Regions from separate parts of the Erwinia sp. HR93 genome, predicted to be linked through region 3. Evidence: predicted binding sites of a transcription regulator. Region 3 holds the regulator's gene; each other region holds the start of a gene.
What was found. Region 3 encodes PurR, which represses purine synthesis genes. Its sites were predicted from a motif close to CANGCAAACGTTTGCNTG; they were not measured.
Positions count from the first base shown of each region.

Region 1 (5,753 bases), 900 kb from region 3:
GGAATGAATCACCGCGTACAGGTCACTGAAGGCGTGCTGGCGGAGGCGTGCTCTTCGCTGTTAAGCGATTTTTTTCGCGAGCGTCGCCGCCAGCATAAAGCGCAGCGCAAAGTGGAGTCCGGCGGAGCGTAACGCGCCTTAAGTGTGAAGGCGCTATCTAAGAACACATATCACCCAATGGCCGTAACCCAAAAAGGAATATGAAGTAATGATTAACCTTCCTTTTGTGAGGATAGTGTGCCCTTTCTGGCGCCCAAATATCTAAGAACACATATCACCCAATGGCCGTAACCCAAAAAGGAATATGAAGTAATGATTAACCTTCCTTTTGTGAGGATAGTGTGCCCTTTCTGGCGCCCAAATCTCTTCACCTCGGTGACCGTTATCCCGTAACTCCGACTTCCGCCAGCGCCTCGCGAACATCATTCAGCGTGAACGGTTTAATAATCGCATCGATCTTTTTCATGAAATATCCTGACTTCAAATCAACGCTGCGACCGGCTTGCACGGCAACCGGCGCTCTTCAGTGCGGCAGTGCGCGCCAGTGGTAAAATTACAGTTTGAAATCATTAGCATCCAGTTCATGGCGTGCCAGGAGTTTATAAAATTCAGTGCGATTTGATTTCGCCCAGCCATAAGCGCTGCCTGAGTGACATTTCCTCGAAAGCATATTGCAGAGGCACGATGATGATTTTTAAGCGATATGGAGCGTGATAATTAGAATGGTTACCATGAAAAAGCAGATATTAAAATCATTCCTGTAGGTTTAGCTTTATGGAAATACTTGCTTTTTGAAAGCCTCTCATTCTACGAAAGGCCTTACAGGTTTCCATTTTGCTGAATTAATTACTATTTAATATGCCTCCAATAATACCAAACCCCACCAACTGTAGCGGTGAAGTGACGATATCAAGCGTCATGGCTACCGGCCGTAATGCTTTCGCTGCCCCGAATGAAATACCGGACGTTTTATATTTATAAAATGCAACGTAAAATGAGTGATAGAATTTGAGCTCCTTTGAATAGTTCTGCTTATTATTTTTCTTATGAATGCTTCCCTTCAATTTATAAATGTTTTTTGTGCAGTCATTTCCCGAGCAGTAAAAATTGTAACTTATTGCGGCCTGCCTTTCTTCCTCGGTTTTTATCTGATATTTGAGCGTTAATTCACCCGTAAATTGCTTTTTATCATAATTGAGCGTGAATTTTGCCGGATGGTTAACGTTCATAGTATGTCGGTCGATACGAGGGTCCATAAGCATCTTAACTACCTCATCGCCGCCTTCCAGGAGTAGGTAGTCAAAGATCTCCCCGACAAAAACATATCTCTTCTTTCCTTCGGTATTCTGTGCCAGCGATAAACCAATGATTGTGTCATTTCTCCAATGCTCTAACTTATTTTTATATCCGGAGTTTGTTGCCAGCATTATGCTGAAACAGCCAGAAAGCATGAATCCTGCAGAAGAGATTAATAATAATTTTGCTATCCGGGAGTAATTAATATTCATTTATTCTCTGATTAAAAAAGGTAGTAATTCTAAAAATCTGACTATGATAATTTAAAAATAACAATAAAAATAGAAGGGTATTATGGGGCCGTTTTAACCCAGTTACGGTCGATGAAGGAGATAATTAAACCACTGAACGTCAGACCTATTTACGCTGCATATTAACGCGGCTTTTATGCGCCGTGTGGGTTGCTAAATAACAACCTGATAGTAGAGAAAAGCGGGTGCGCAGGCGGCTAATGAGTAAGCATCTGCATTAGAGAGTTTGTGGAGATTGAAGACGTATCCTCATCGGTGTCGGGGACGGGCGTCATCAGCGCTGGCTCCATGCGCGGCTGAGCCACCTCCGGCGGTTTCACCACCGGGTAGCTTTGCGCCAGGCGCTGGTGCAGCATTTTCTGATGCGTTTTTTCCATTAGATATCCCACCAGGCTCATATGGTATTTGCGAATATTTTCTACATACGCCAGCGCTTCATGGCCGCGCGCGTAGCCATAGGTCGTTTTCTTATACCAATTTTTCTGGCTGAGCAACGGCAGGGTTTGTTTCACGTCGCTCCAGCTATCGGGGTTTCCGCGCAGCTTTGCGGTTAGCGCTCTGGCGTCCAGCATGTGCGCGTAGCCCATGTTGTACGCGGCCAGCGCAAACCAAATGCGCTCGCCTTCCGGCACAGAATCTGGCACTTTTTCGAGCATATCGTTCAGGTAGCGCGCGCCGCCGCGAATACTCTGTTCTGCATTCAACCGATCGGTCAGGCCTAAACTCTGCGCCGTATTTTTGGTGAGCATCATTAGCCCCCGAACGCCGGTTGGCGATGTCGCATGGGTATCCCAGTGCGATTCTTGATAGGCGATGGCCGCCAGCAGGCGCCAGTCGATGCGCGTTGCGTATTTCTTAAATAGCGGTAGCAGTGAGGGCAGAATATTGTCGACGGCCCGCAGGAAGCTACGGGTATCCACATAGTCAAACGCGCCGACGTGGCCCAGATATTTTTCTTCCAGCCGCGATAGGGTGCCGTTGGCGTTAACGCGGGCAAAGAAATCGAGCATCGCGGCGGACAGGCTGTCGTCACTATCGCGCGGAGTAAACCAGGTAACCGGCTGCTCGTCCGTGATATCCAGCGCGACGGCGAGCTGAGGGTGGATGCGCTGGAAAAGCCCTATCGCCACCGAGTCGGCGATCGTATAGGCCAGTGTCCCATCCAGAACTTTCCGTAATAACATGGTGCTGTTGCGCGTGGCGTCGACCCGCCATTCAAGGTGCGGGTACTTTTCCTGTTTGAGCGTATTTAAATCGTTGAGTACCGCCAGCCCGGCGGCGATAGTTAGGTTTTCGCTGGTGATTCCTGCAAGGCTTTTGGGGCGGGGAGACCCCATGCGATACACCATTTGCTGCGAGACGGAATAGTAGGCGGGGCCGGGCTGGTAATTTTTACTGCGCGCGTTGTTATAAACTAGTCCGGCGGCCAGAATGTCGGCAGCGCCTGTATCTAAATCATCAAAAAGTTTATCAATGCCCGAACGAACCGTAATTTTAAGCTCTACCCCCAGATAATCGGCGAACTCGCGGGCCAGTTCGTAATCCAGCCCCACCGTTTCTTCATTATTGATTCGACTCCAGGTGAGCGGTGAGGCAATCGTGCTTACCCGCAGTTCGCCGCGCGCTTTAATCGCAGCGATACGGTTTTCCGTGCCGCCGGTCCAGGGCACGGTAGGCCAGAGTGCGACGGCCAGCAATAGCGCGACAACGCCGATCAGCAGATAGTTAAGCTTTAGTTTTTTCAATAAGTTAAATCTCTGCAATAGCCTAAGCGCGAGTCAAAAGCCGTAATGTTCTCAAGGGGAAGTTGTTTTTTGAGAGCTGCATTTTGCTCAACAATCCCGGTGCTGGCAACCTGAGTACGTTATTTGTGCACAGTTTGTTACGGCCAGTCCGCGGTTTTTATTTTGACGCAAACGGTTTCGTCAGCGTCGGGGTTTCTCTATAATGGCTCTCGTTTTCCAGCGTGGCGCCACTTTTCGCGGCGTCAGGACGTTTCGCAAACGAGAGACCTTATGATGGAAATTCTGCGTGGTTCCCCCGCCTTATCGCCCTTTCAGATCCAAAAACTTCTGACCCAATTCGCCGAGCGGCGGCTGCCGATAGTGGAGATTCACGCTGAATTTGTGCATTTTGCCGATTTAGCGCATGGCCTGGATAGCGATTCCCATGCCCGGCTGGTGCGCCTGTTATGCTATGGCCCCACTGCCCGTGAGAGCGAGCCAATGGGGCAGCTTATTCTGGTCACCCCGCGTCCGGGAACGCGCTCGCCCTGGTCTTCAAAAGCGACTGATATCGCCCATAACTGTGGTTTGCCCCAGGTAACGCGTCTGGAGCGCGGTATTGCCTATTATTTGGCCGGCGAACCGCTGAGCGAGGCGCAGATAAGCGCGGCGATAGACATCGTGTGCGATCGTATGACCGAAGCAGCGTTTACCCGCATGCAGGACGCGCATGCGCTGTTTACACACCGGGCGCCAGCGCCCGCACAGCATATAGATATGTTGACGCAAGGGATATCTGCACTTGAAGAGGCGAATGTCAGGTTGGGGCTGGCGCTGGCGAAAGATGAAATTAGGTATTTATTCGATGCTTTTACGCGGGAAGGCCGTAACCCAACCGACGTTGAGTTATACATGTTCGCGCAGGCGAATTCCGAGCACTGTCGGCATAAGATTTTTAATGCACGCTGGACCATAAACGGTGAAAAACAGCCGCATTCGCTGTTTGACATGATTAAAAATACCTTCCGGCAAACTCCGGATTATGTGCTGTCTGCCTATAAAGATAATGCGGCAGTTATGGAAGGCTCAGATGCCGGACGTTTCTTTGCCGATCCTACGTCCGGTAGCTACCGTTATTCCCACGAGCCAGTACATATTTTGATGAAAGTGGAAACCCACAATCACCCAACGGCGATTTCGCCGTGGCCCGGCGCGGCTACGGGTTCTGGCGGAGAGCTACGTGATGAAGGCGCCACCGGGCGCGGCGCGAAGCCAAAGGCCGGGCTGATTGGTTTTTCAACCTCCAATTTACGTATCCCCGGTTTTGAGCAGCCCTGGGAAACGGATTTTGGCAAACCGACGCGAATCGCTTCCGCTCTGGAAATCATGACGGAAGGGCCGCTGGGCGCGGCCGCTTACAATAACGAATTCGGCCGCCCGGCGATTAATGGCTACTTTCGTACCTATGAGGCCCGGGTGGTGAACCATAACGGCACTGAGCTACGCGGCTATCATAAGCCGATTATGCTGGCGGGCGGGGTAGGCAATATTCGCGCGGAGCACGTGCAAAAAGGGGAAATCCCGCCCGGTGCGCAGCTTATTGTGTTAGGCGGCCCGGCCATGAATATTGGGCTGGGAGGCGGTGCAGCGTCGTCTATGGCCTCGGGGCAATCGGACGCGGATTTGGATTTTGCCTCCGTGCAGCGCGATAACCCTGAAATGGAGCGCCGCTGCCAGGAGGTCATCGATAGCTGCTGGCAGCAGGGTGCGAATAACCCGATTCTATTTATTCATGATGTCGGCGCGGGCGGGCTATCCAACGCTATGCCAGAGCTAATCAATGACGGCGGGCGCGGCGGACGCTTTACCCTGCGCGATATTCCCGTTGATGAAACCGGCCTGAGTCCGCTGGAAATATGGTGCAACGAGTCGCAGGAGCGCTATGTTTTGGCGGTCGCACCGCAGCGTCTCGCTGAATTCAGTGCGATTTGCCACCGGGAAAGGGCGCCGTTCGCCGTTATCGGTGAAGCGACGCGGGCGCAGCGGCTTACGCTGACAGACGCACATTTCGACAATCAACCGATTGATTTAGCGCTGGATACGCTGCTCGGGAAGGCACCGCGCATGGAGCGTCACGTTGAGCGCCTGCAGGTCTGCACTCAGCCGCTGGCCCGTGAAGAAATTAAGTTACAGGAAGCGGTAAAGCGCGTGCTTCAGCTGCCCGCAGTGGCGGAAAAAACATTTTTGATAACTATCGGCGATCGCACTGTCGGCGGTATGGTCGCGCGCGATCAAATGGTTGGCCCGTGGCAGGTGCCGGTAGCAGACTGCGCGGTGACTACCGCCAGCTTTGATAGCTATTACGGCGAGGCAATAGCCATTGGGGAACGCACCCCAGTAGCGCTTCTTGATTATGCCGCATCGGCAAGGCTGGCGGTGGGCGAGGCGCTAACCAATATCGCCGCTGCGCACATCGGCGATT
Region 1 covers NZ_JAXUDP010000001.1:2,346,103-2,351,855, forward strand. The annotation lists gene tadA (tRNA adenosine(34) deaminase TadA) at 1-132, shown strand, start outside; partial or broken gene SFA31_RS10935 (P-II family nitrogen regulator) at 324-466, opposite strand; partial or broken gene SFA31_RS10940 (hypothetical protein) at 554-663, opposite strand; gene SFA31_RS10945 (hypothetical protein) at 843-1,508, opposite strand; gene mltF (membrane-bound lytic murein transglycosylase MltF) at 1,745-3,292, opposite strand; gene purL (phosphoribosylformylglycinamidine synthase) at 3,563-5,753, shown strand, end outside.
Region 1: the regulator PurR is predicted to act here: its motif matches at 3,457-3,474, upstream of purL (phosphoribosylformylglycinamidine synthase).

Region 2 (5,753 bases), 1.4 Mb from region 3:
GGTAGTGCTGTACAAGCGCGTTATTCTAACGGGCGATCATATTACGGACTCGACGTCCAGCCTGGATGAATATAACCAGCCTCAGGTTAATATTTCTCTGGACGGCGCGGGCGGCAATATGATGTCTAACTTCACGAAAGACAACATTGGCAAGCCAATGGCAACGCTATTTGTGGAGTATAAAGACAGCGGTCGTAAAGATGCCAACGGGCGCGCGGTGCTGGTGAAACAGGAAGAGGTTATCAACATCGCGAATATTCAGTCGCGTTTGGGCAATAGCTTCCGAATTACTGGTATCAACAACCCGAATGAGGCTCGTCAGCTATCGCTGCTGCTGCGTGCAGGTGCGCTAATTGCGCCGATTCAAATCGTTGAAGAACGCACGATTGGGCCAACGCTCGGGATGCAGAACATCAAACAGGGGCTGGAAGCCTGCCTGTGGGGTCTAATCGCTTCTATTCTGTTCATGGTTTTCTTCTACAAGAAGTTCGGCCTGATAGCGACGACGGCGCTGATTGCGAACCTGGTGTTAATTGTTGGCATTATGTCACTGTTGCCCGGTGCGACGCTAACCATGCCGGGCATTGCGGGTATCGTACTGACCCTGGCGGTAGCGGTGGACGCTAACGTTTTGATTAATGAACGTATTAAAGAAGAACTGAGCAACGGACGTTCAGTGCAGCAGGCGATTCATGAAGGTTATAGCGGCGCGTTTAGCTCCATTGTGGATGCTAACGTCACGACGCTTATCAAAGTGATTATTCTGTACGCTGTGGGCACCGGGGCGATTAAAGGGTTTGCGATCACGACCGGCATCGGCGTGGCAACCTCAATGTTTACCGCGATAGTTGGTACCCGTGCCATCGTCAACCTGCTGTATGGCGGCAAACGCGTCAACAAGCTGTCTATCTGAGGAGTGCGTTGTGGCACAGGATTATACCGTTGAACAATTGAACCACGGCCGTAAAGTCTGGGACTTTATGCGCTGGGATTACTGGGCCTTTGGCATCTCTGGCCTGCTGCTAATACTGTCGATAATTATTATCGGGGTGCGCGGCTTTAACTGGGGGCTGGATTTCACCGGTGGTACGGTCATCGAAATTTCGCTAGAAAAACCTGCGGATATGGACATGATGCGTGAGTCGCTGGAAAAAGCCGGCTTCGCCGATCCGCTACTGCAGAACTTCGGCAGCAGTCGGGATATTATGGTTCGCATGCCGCCAGCGCAGGGCGGTGAAACCGGCGGGCAAACGTTAGGCACGAAAGTGGTTAACGTTATCAATAGCGCCACCGGCCAGCACGCGGCCGTGAAGCGCATTGAGTTTGTCGGGCCGAGCGTCGGCGCCGATTTGGCGCAAACCGGCAGCATGGCGCTGCTGGTCGCGCTGATCTGTATTTTGATTTATGTGGGCTTCCGCTTCGAGTGGCGACTGGCTGCGGGCGTAGTTATCGCGCTGGCGCACGACGTGGTAATCACAATGGGCGTGCTGTCACTGTTTCAGATAGAAATCGATCTGACGATTGTGGCCTCACTAATGTCGGTTATTGGCTACTCGCTGAACGACAGTATTGTGGTTTCCGACCGTATTCGTGAAAACTTCCGCAAAATACGGCGCGGCACGCCTTACGAAATCTTCAACGTCTCGCTCACCCAGACGCTGCACCGAACATTGATAACGTCAGGCACTACGCTGGTAGTTATTCTGATGCTCTATCTGTTTGGTGGTGCGATGCTTAAAGGTTTCTCGCTGACCATGCTTATCGGGGTATCCATTGGTACTGCCTCGTCTATCTATGTTGCCTCTGCGCTGGCGCTGAAGCTTGGGATGAAGCGTGAACACTTAATCCAGCAGAAGGTTGAGAAAGAAGGGGCGGATCAGCCGTCAATTTTGCCGTAACCTATTTGTGATTGTGAAAATGCTCAGTTTTATGGTGTTGAATCATAAAGCTGGGCCGCTTAGGTTAAGCTACTCTCAGGGCCTGGGATTGATAACGTTATCGATCCCAGGCCTTTTAGTTTTCCGCCAGGCTTCCGTTATTGAACAAATTTCGCCTTCCTCAGCCCGCTGTTGGTTCTGTCCTGGCTCAGATAAACATACGCCGGTGAGGATGTCCGCAATTAGCGCGTTCTAAACGCTATTTCCCGGATGACATACTTTGCCTCAACCCCTGCGCCTGTAACTTTGCCTGAAAATCCGTCAAATTCGATACTGATTGCCTTGAGAACGCCGCAGCATTAGCGATGCTAATATTTTATAATCGGGAGTTTGGATGGTTTTTTCGTTTTACTAGCGGAATATGGTGCTGCTAATACATAAGAATAACTGTGTCGCTAAGCATGTAATCAGGGGCCTTTTTGGCCCCTGATTACATAATGCATTGGAAATTTAATGGCGCACTAATGATTATTAAAAATTATAACCGGCAACCAGATAATATCCCCAGCCGGTGGATTTCACGTTGAAATCGCCTTTTCCAAAGTTAAGGCCTGCGCCATTTTCCCACTGGCCGCCATTATGGAAATAACGTGCGACGATGGAGTAATGCCAGTGGCTGTAATTCAGGGCCAGGATGTGGCTGGAAGCAATAGAGTTATTGGTGCGGTACGCTTCATCGCCCAGGTCGGAATCCCAGTCAAAGTTGGTAAAGCCGATGTAGCTGAGTTTTCCGCCCCATAAATCGGTTATCGGTACAAAGTACTTTATTTTAAAGCGATATCCGTCCCAGCTATCTTCGTTAGCGGCGCCATAGTTTTCCCACTGATATTTCGCATATACGTTTAGTGATAGCCCCATTGGCAAGCCGGTATCAATATCGGTACCTAACCCCATATACCATGTATTTTGGCGATTAGCGCTGTTGCGTCCCATGTCATAAACATAGTTATTAGCAAAGTACCACTCTTTGAACGGGCCAAATCCTAAATCCAGCCCGGTTAATTTATCGATTGAAAAGCGCGGTTCGATTTCCATGAAAAGCGGCGAGCCGTGATTCCAGATCCCGCGCGCGTTACTGTCGCCGCCAAAAAAGCGCGGGGCATCAATATAACCATAAAAATCAAACCAGTCTTTTTTAGCAAACGCTTCATATTCCAGATAAGTATCGTTGCGTAATTGCGGCCCAAAGCGGGTATGGTAACTGCCGACGACATTGACGCTCTGGTGCCACCAGTCAGAAACGAACTCACCGGAATTATCTGCAGCTTTAACGGTGAAAGAGCCGATAAAAGTAAGGGCGGCGCCTGCCGCTAACATCATTTTTTTCATGTAATTGCCACTGTGATTGCTGAATGGCCGCAATGGCCACCCCTGAATGTATGCGCTGCCTGATTAAACTTAAACAGGCGAGCGGGCTATTATAAAAATCATTTCTCACAAAAATATGTGTTTCTTCACATTTATCTTTCTCTGGTAATCGATTGCGGTCGCGTTTCAGGGTTTATTCTGTCGGCGTTTTGGGGGGGGGATTGTCTGAATAAACGAATAAATTTCTTTATATTCCATGGAGCAGGTGGTTTCATTCTGCGTGGCGTGGCGTGGCGTGGCGTGGCGTGGCGTGGCGTGGCGTGGCGTGGCGTGGCGTGGCGTGGCGTGGCGTGGCGTGGCGTGAGCAGATGACGACGCGTTTCATCGCCGTCACTCAGGCGCTGATCGGGCTTAACAGGCAGGGGCGCGTTGCATTGGCGACCCTGCCTTATTAGCTACGCGACCATCAACATTAATGCTTGCCAAACGGGGACCTGGCCGCAGGTTTAAAGTCAGGATCGGTCGGTACAATATCGTGTATTCGCACAAACCCGAGCTGCGCTGGCGCGATATCCGGCATGTCCAGTTGAATGACAATATCGCTCGGTACCAGAACGCTGGCCGCTTCACTTATCGTTCGGGTATGCGTATTGACTTCCCGATAATCCTCGATCGTACCCTGAATTTCTCCCCAAACGATCTCGCCAGAAAAAGCGGGCAGTGGCCTGATGCTGTCACCTGTAATAGTGAGCGTGGCCTTTGTGCCAGTGCCATAGGCGATAATATTATCCAGCCTGAGCGTTAAATCGCCAATTTGGCTCTCTAATTGCGCCGGTGCTTTGGCGGCGGGAAGTAAATAGACGCCCTGTTTCGATTGTGCATTTAACGTATTTTGCTGAGTGAGTTTCACCGTTTGCTGATTTAAACGGTTCATTTTCTGCGCCAGAGCGCTGACCTCTTCTTTGGTTTCCTGAACCTGCGTGCGCGGAGCGCTACAGGCGGTTAATGTCAGCAGCCCGCTTGCGAGAATAAGTTTGATGCCCGGAGTTTTTAGCATAAAAGATTCCTTATGTTCAGTCAGTTAACGCAGCGTAGGCGATGCCCGTGGGAAAGCATAGTGTTTTACTCTCAAAGTACATGCCGTTTTGCCGGCCTGCGAGTTCGGGGTAAACTACTCCCCATTTTCTCTTATTTCAGGTAGCCGTATGCACTGCCCATTCTGTTTCGCCGTGGACACCAAAGTGATTGACTCTCGCCTGGTCGGGGAAGGCGCCTCGGTACGCCGCCGCCGCCAGTGCCTGGTTTGCCATGAACGCTTCACGACATTTGAAGTAGCTGAGCTGGTCATGCCGCGGGTGATTAAAAGTAATGATATTCGCGAACCGTTCAATGAAGATAAGCTGCGTAGCGGAATGCTAAAAGCGCTGGAAAAACGGCCAGTGAGCGCTGACGATGTCGAAATGGCAATCAACCATATTAAATCGCAGCTAAGAGGTACCGGCGAGCGCGAATTGCCCAGTAAACAGATTGGTAGTCTGGTGATGGAGCAGCTCAAAAAGCTCGATAAAGTAGCCTATATCCGTTTTGCTTCTGTCTACCGTAGTTTTGAAGATATCCGTGAGTTCGGTGAAGAAATCGCCCGTCTACAGGATTAATAGTAATGCAGGATGAAATTTATATGGCACGCGCGCTTTCTCTTGCGCGGCGCGGTCGTTTTACTACCACACCTAACCCCAATGTCGGGTGCGTAATCGTTCGCGAAGGGAAGATTGTGGGAGAGGGGTTTCACTATCGGGCGGGGGAGCCGCATGCGGAAGTGCACGCGCTGCGTATGGCTGGCGATAAAGCTCGCGGCGCGACGGTATATGTGACGCTGGAGCCGTGTAGTCACCATGGCCGCACGCCGCCCTGCTGTGACGCACTTATCGCCGCAGGCGTGGCGCGCGTAGTGGCTGCAATGCAGGATCCTAATCCTCAAGTTGCCGGACGCGGTTTGCGACGCCTGAGCGATGCCGGTATTGCCGTAAGCCACGGCCTTATGATGGCCGAGGCGGAAGTGCTTAATCGCGGTTTTTTAAAGCGCATGCGCACAGGCTTTCCGTGGGTGCAGTTAAAGCTTGGTGCTTCGCTGGATGGGCGCACGGCGATGGCTGACGGGGAAAGCCAGTGGATTACCTCGGTACAGGCGCGGCGCGATGTGCAGCGTTTCCGTGCGCAAAGCTCAGCCATACTGACCGGCAGCGGTACGGTGCTGGCAGACGATCCTTCTTTAACCGTGCGATGGGACGAGCTCGATGCGCAAACTCAGGCGCTATATCCGCGCTCAGCGCTACGCCAGCCGGTGAGGGTGGTGGTGGACGGCGCTAACAGAATAACGTCTCGCCATCGTCTGGTGCAATTACCGGGAGAAACCTGGCTTGCCCGGATACAGCCTGATGCAGAATCGTGGCCCACGGGCGTTTCGCAGATAGCGATCCCTGAGCATAACGATCGTCCGGACCTGGTTGC
Region 2 covers NZ_JAXUDP010000001.1:1,865,378-1,871,130, forward strand. The annotation lists gene secD (protein translocase subunit SecD) at 1-913, shown strand, start outside; gene secF (protein translocase subunit SecF) at 924-1,898, shown strand; gene SFA31_RS08625 (nucleoside-specific channel-forming protein Tsx) at 2,409-3,266, opposite strand; gene SFA31_RS08630 (hypothetical protein) at 3,536-3,700, shown strand; gene SFA31_RS08635 (DUF3251 domain-containing protein) at 3,718-4,302, opposite strand; gene nrdR (transcriptional regulator NrdR) at 4,451-4,900, shown strand; gene ribD (bifunctional diaminohydroxyphosphoribosylaminopyrimidine deaminase/5-amino-6-(5-phosphoribosylamino)uracil reductase RibD) at 4,906-5,753, shown strand, end outside.
Region 2: the regulator PurR is predicted to act here: its motif matches at 3,408-3,425, upstream of SFA31_RS08625 (nucleoside-specific channel-forming protein Tsx).

Region 3 (5,753 bases):
ATCAACAGCAGCGTATAATTCGGCGCAATCGCTGACAGTATGTTCCCAAGGGTGAAAATCCCCATTAGAAATAGCAGCGCGCTGCGCCTGGCTCTGTGAGATAGAAGTAACGTCATCAGCGGCGCGCCAAACATAACTCCAATGGCATATGCGCTAATCAGCATTCCTGCAACTGGAATAGAAACCCCGACGCCTTCCGCGATAGTGGGCAACAGGCCCATTGGAGAAAATTCAGTTGTTCCAATGCCAAATGCGCCGACGGCAAGCGCCAGCAAAGGATAATTTAATTTCATGATTGACTCTCTGGATGTATCAGGCGCTGAAGTGAAATTTATAGCCCCAACACGTTGATGATTTAGGCGACATCGTCGCTATGTCGCGCATATGATGTCAGGGCATACAGAAAAGTTAAAGAGTTGTAAGCGACAAAACAGTATTGCATAAGCGGCAATAATATTGAGGAACTCGGGAGACAGCTATTTCAAAAAAATAGCTGTGCGCGCAGTGAATGAACAATGACCGGGCCAGCGGCAACGCTCACTGGCCTGGTCAATAATTAATGAGTAACGGCAGTTAACGCACCAATGACGATAACGCCTAATGCGGCTATGGTCGTAATTAATGCGTATTTTAATTCAGCGTTCATATTGTCAGCTCCTTTGGTTATTCTCTTATTTCAGCGTCTATTACGCTATTCCCCATAAAAATAGCGTAAATCTTACTGGAATTCATCGGTTGCGCAATTTGCCTCTTCCCCTTTTGCTATAGATCGGACAAAATCCTCCGCTAATTATTTGTTGATTCCCTGTTTCCTTCGCCTGAACTTCCGTGATATCTGCTATTCGGTGTAAATCAGGCTTAGCAAACGTTTAACCCCATTTTCAGGAGAATACGCTATGGCTGGGAGAAACGCCTGATGGCCACCATTAAAGATGTCGCTAAGCGCGCAAACGTTTCCACCACTACCGTATCTCACGTAATTAACAAAACTCGCTTCGTTGCAGAAGAGACGCGAAACGCGGTTTGGACAGCAATTAAAGAACTGCATTATTCCCCCAGCGCCGTAGCGCGCAGCCTGAAAGTGAATCACACGAAAACAATAGGTCTGCTTGCCACCAGCAGTGAAGCGCCTTATTTCGCTGAAATCATTGAAGGCGTGGAAAAAAACTGCTTTGCCAAAGGCTACACGCTTATTCTGGGTAACGCCTGGAATAATTTGGAAAAACAGCGGGCTTACTTATCTATGATGGCGCAAAAGCGCGTCGATGGACTATTGGTTATGTGCTCCGAATACCCACATCCCTTACTCGCAACGCTTGAAGAGTATCGTCATATTCCAATGGTGGTCATGGACTGGGGCGAAGCCAAAGCCGACTTTACTGACTCCGTCGTCGATAACTCCTTCTCTGGCGGTTATATAGCCGGGCGCTATTTAATTGAACGCGGGCATCGCGATATTGGCGCGATCCCCGGCTCCCTGCATCGTAACACCGGTGCCGGGAGGCTAGCTGGATTTATGAAGGCGCTGGAAGAGGCTCAAATCACAGTGAATGAAGACTGGATTGTGCAAGGTGATTTTGAACCAGAGTCCGGCTATCGGGCAATGCAGCAAATTCTTTCAAAACCGCAGCGCCCCACCGCAATATTCTGCGGTGGCGACATTATGGCAATGGGCGCCATCTGCGCGGCGGATGAAATGGGATTGCGTGTTCCACAGGATATTTCCATTATTGGTTATGATAACGTCCGCAACGCCCGCTACTTTACGCCCGCGCTGACCACGGTGCATCAGCCAAAAGACTCTTTGGGCGAAACGGCATTTAATATGCTGCTCGATCGCATTATTAATAAACGCGAACAATCAAAGACAATTGAAGTGCATCCACGGCTGGTAGAACGCCGTTCTGTGGCCGATGGTCCCTTCCGCGATTATCGCCGCCAGTAACGATTCCGGAGCTCTATTCAGGGCTCCCGTAGCCATTCGTGATTTAATGTCTCACTATCGCCCAGATAGGCTAATAGCCAGTTCAGGGCCGGAGACGGATTATCCTGCCGCCAGCTTACACAGCAAGCCGCATCCGGGAAGGGGTTTTCCAGTTGCAAAACGCGCCAGTCCCCGCTCTCAATCCACGGCTGCGCCATATGGGCAGGAACCATTCCAGTACACAGCCCGGCATTGATACAATCTGCCGCCGATGCCCAGTCGGGCACGACGATACGCCGCTGGTTATCTAATAGCCACGTCACGCGTTTCGGCAATGTCCGCGAAGTATCTTCCAGTACCAGTGACGGCCACGGTCGAAGCTGTTCATCACTGAGTTTTTGCCTTGAGTGTGCCAAAGGATGAAGATGAGAAACTACGCATCGCCAGCGCAGTGCTCCCATATCACGGAACGCATAGCGCCCTCCAACGGGGACCGCCTGAGTGGCACCAATAGCCACTTCAACGCGTTCATCCGCCAGCGCATCCCAAACGCCATTGAAAACCTCCTTCGACAAACACAGTTCTACATCGGGAAAATGCCGATAAAAATCCAGCACTAACTGGCGGGTTCGCGCAGGTTTAACAATATTATCTACCGCAATGGAAAGACGACCGCGCCAGCCGTTGGCGATTTGCTGACACTGCAGACGCGTTGCCTGCATTTTTTTGATAACAGAACGCCCCTCTTTAAGAAAATAAACGCCCGCTGCCGTGAGTTCCACATCGCGATGCCGGCGTATAAACAGAGGCGTAGCCAGCCATGATTCAAGCTGACGAACCGTATAACTAATTGCTGAAGGTACCCGATGCAATTCCTGGGCTGCCCCGCTGAAACTCCCGGTACGGGCAACGCTATCCAGCACATCAAGGGTATATTCCGACCACATAATTTGCCTGCAAAATATTTGAACGCATCTGGCAAATATTAGCGTTTTACAAGGAGAAAACCACTCCTTACACTCTCGGGCATTCATTGCGTTAAGCTTTAGACCAAAATTGAGAATGTTATGCAACCACCCAAAGGATTTCTGGCCTGGCTTGCCGGCCTGAGCGTGCTGGGCTTTTTAGCCACGGATATGTACCTGCCCGCTTTCGCCACAATGCAGCAAGAGTTGAATTCATCGCCAGGAGAAATCAGCGCTTCATTAAGTCTGTTTCTGGCCGGGTTTGCCATTGCTCAGCTTGCCTGGGGGCCGCTTTCCGATCGTTTTGGCAGACGACCGATATTACTGACCGGCTTGACACTCTTCGCCACAGGCTGTCTTGGGATACTATGGATTGAAACAGCGAAGGAGTTGCTCGTATTACGTTTTGTGCAGGCCGTAGGTGTGTGTGCGGCAACCGTAAGCTGGCAGGCATTGGTCGCAGACCGCTATCCAGCGAGCCAGGCCAACCGCATTTTCGCAACAATAATGCCGCTGGTCGCACTCTCCCCGGCCCTGGCGCCGCTGCTAGGAAGCTGGCTGCTGGTGCATTTTGACTGGCGCGCTATCTTTCTGGTGCTGTTTGCGATTACCCTTATATTGATGCTGCCCGCGCTGACATTACGAACTGCGGCAGGCAAACGTGGCAATAGGCCAGCATCGACCATCCGCTACCCCACGCTGTTAAAGCATCCTGAATATCGGGGTAATGTTTTAATTTATGCCGCCTGTTCGGCCAGTTTCTTCGCCTGGTTAACCGGCTCGCCGTTTTTATTACACGATCTGGGCTATGGGCCAGCGGTCACTGGTCTCAGCTATGTTCCTCAAACCATCGCTTTTCTGGTGGGGGGTTACGGCTGTCGTAGCGTTTTATTGCGCGTGTCAGGCGATAAACTCCTTCCATGGTTACTGTCGGTCTATGCGATAGGCGTCTTCGGGACATTAGGCGTTGCATTATCGGGCCATGCCACTCTGACACTCTTGTTAATTCCCTTCTGTATCGTCGCCGTCGCTAACGGTGCAATATATCCCATTGCCGTCGCGGCAGCGCTTCGTCCCTTTTCTCAGGCAGCCGGGCGCGCTGCCGCCTTACAAAATACCTTACAGTTGGGATTATGCTTTGCTGCCAGCCTGCTGGTATCCAGCGGTGTTGAGCACGCCATGCTGACGACTACCGAAGTAATGGGGTGTACGGTAATTCTCGCCTTTTGGGGCTATAAAATGCGCCGTTCGGGCAAATATTGCGAAATCAAGCGTAAGCCCGACAGTATATAAAGACCCCTTAATCCCATTAGCATGCTAACAATTTTCTATTGAATCGCTTATAGCAGAGGAATATACTGTTGCGGATCTGTATAAATATCATAAATATTATGTAGTAACAGAAGCGAAAGCTTTTATATTTTGCCTTTAAAGGCCTTCCGGCAAGGGAGAATTCTCTCTTCTCTTTTTACGTCGAATATCAGGCGCGCGGAATTTTCCGTGGGATTTCTCACAAGCCCCAATGAGCGTCTACGCTATTGAATAGCGTTCAGGCTGTTTGATGGATCTGATCACATAAGGTGATGGAGAAGCTATGAGTTCATCATGTATAGAAGAAACCGGCATACAAAAAAATGAGTGGTACCGTATAGCAAATGAGATGTTAAGCCGGGCTGGTATCACAATCAATGGTCCTTCCCCTTTTGATATTCGTGTGACAAACCCACACTTTTTCAAGCGCGTATTACAAGAAGGATCTCTTGGGCTGGGTGAAAGCTATATGGACGGCTGGTGGGAATGCGACAGGCTCGATATCTTCTTTTCGAAAGTTTTACGCGCCGGTCTGGAGAACCAATTACCGCATCATCTAAAAGATACACTGCGTATTGCCACGGCACGCCTGATGAATCTTCAGTCACGTAAGCGCGCCTGGATAGTGGGTAAAGAACACTACGATTTAGGCAATGACTTATTCAGCCGCATGCTTGACCCCTATATGCAATACTCCTGCGGTTACTGGAAGGATGCGGAGAATCTGGAAGACGCACAGCAGGCTAAATTGAAGATGATTTGTGAAAAGCTTCAGCTTAAGCCGGGCATGACGCTACTGGATATCGGCTGCGGCTGGGGCGGGCTGGCTGAGTTTGCAGCGCGTAACTATGGGGTTTCTGTTTTCGGAGTCACTATTTCAGCGGAGCAGCAGAAAATGGCTCAGGCCCGCTGCGAAGGCCTTGATGTTACGATCCTGCTTCAGGATTATCGCGATCTCAACGAACAATTCGACCGCATTGTTTCCGTTGGTATGTTCGAGCACGTAGGGCCTAAAAATTATGACGACTATTTTACTGTTGTCGATCGCAACCTGAAACCCAGTGGGCTATTTCTGTTACACACTATAGGTTCAAACAGAACCGATCATAACGTCGACCCCTGGATTAATAAATATATTTTCCCCAACGGCTGTCTGCCTTCCGTACAGCATATTGCACAGGCGAGCGAAGGCCGGCTAGTAATGGAAGACTGGCACAATTTCGGCGCCGATTACGACAAAACATTAATGGCCTAGCATGCCCGTTTTCTGAAAGCATGGCCGGAAATTGAAGATAATTACTCCCCCCGCTTTAAGCGGATGTTTAGTTACTATCTCAATGCGTGTGCCGGTGCGTTTCGTGCGCGAGATATACAGCTGTGGCAAGTCGTTTTTACCCGGGGTATTGAAGACGGGCTGCGCGTACCGCGTTAGTTTTTGTGATGAGCGAATAACCCTGCGTTAAACGCTCATCCATCATATTAACTAAAACGGATCTCCGGCCAGCATCTCTACTTACCCGGCATCTTAGGTCATAAACACATTTCGCGATGCC
Region 3 covers NZ_JAXUDP010000001.1:3,243,011-3,248,763, forward strand. The annotation lists partial or broken gene SFA31_RS15155 (MFS transporter) at 1-293, opposite strand, end outside; gene SFA31_RS15160 (YnhF family membrane protein) at 557-646, opposite strand; gene purR (HTH-type transcriptional repressor PurR) at 917-1,945, shown strand; gene punR (DNA-binding transcriptional activator PunR) at 1,963-2,871, opposite strand; gene punC (purine nucleoside transporter PunC) at 2,992-4,182, shown strand; partial or broken gene cfa (cyclopropane fatty acyl phospholipid synthase) at 4,484-5,632, shown strand.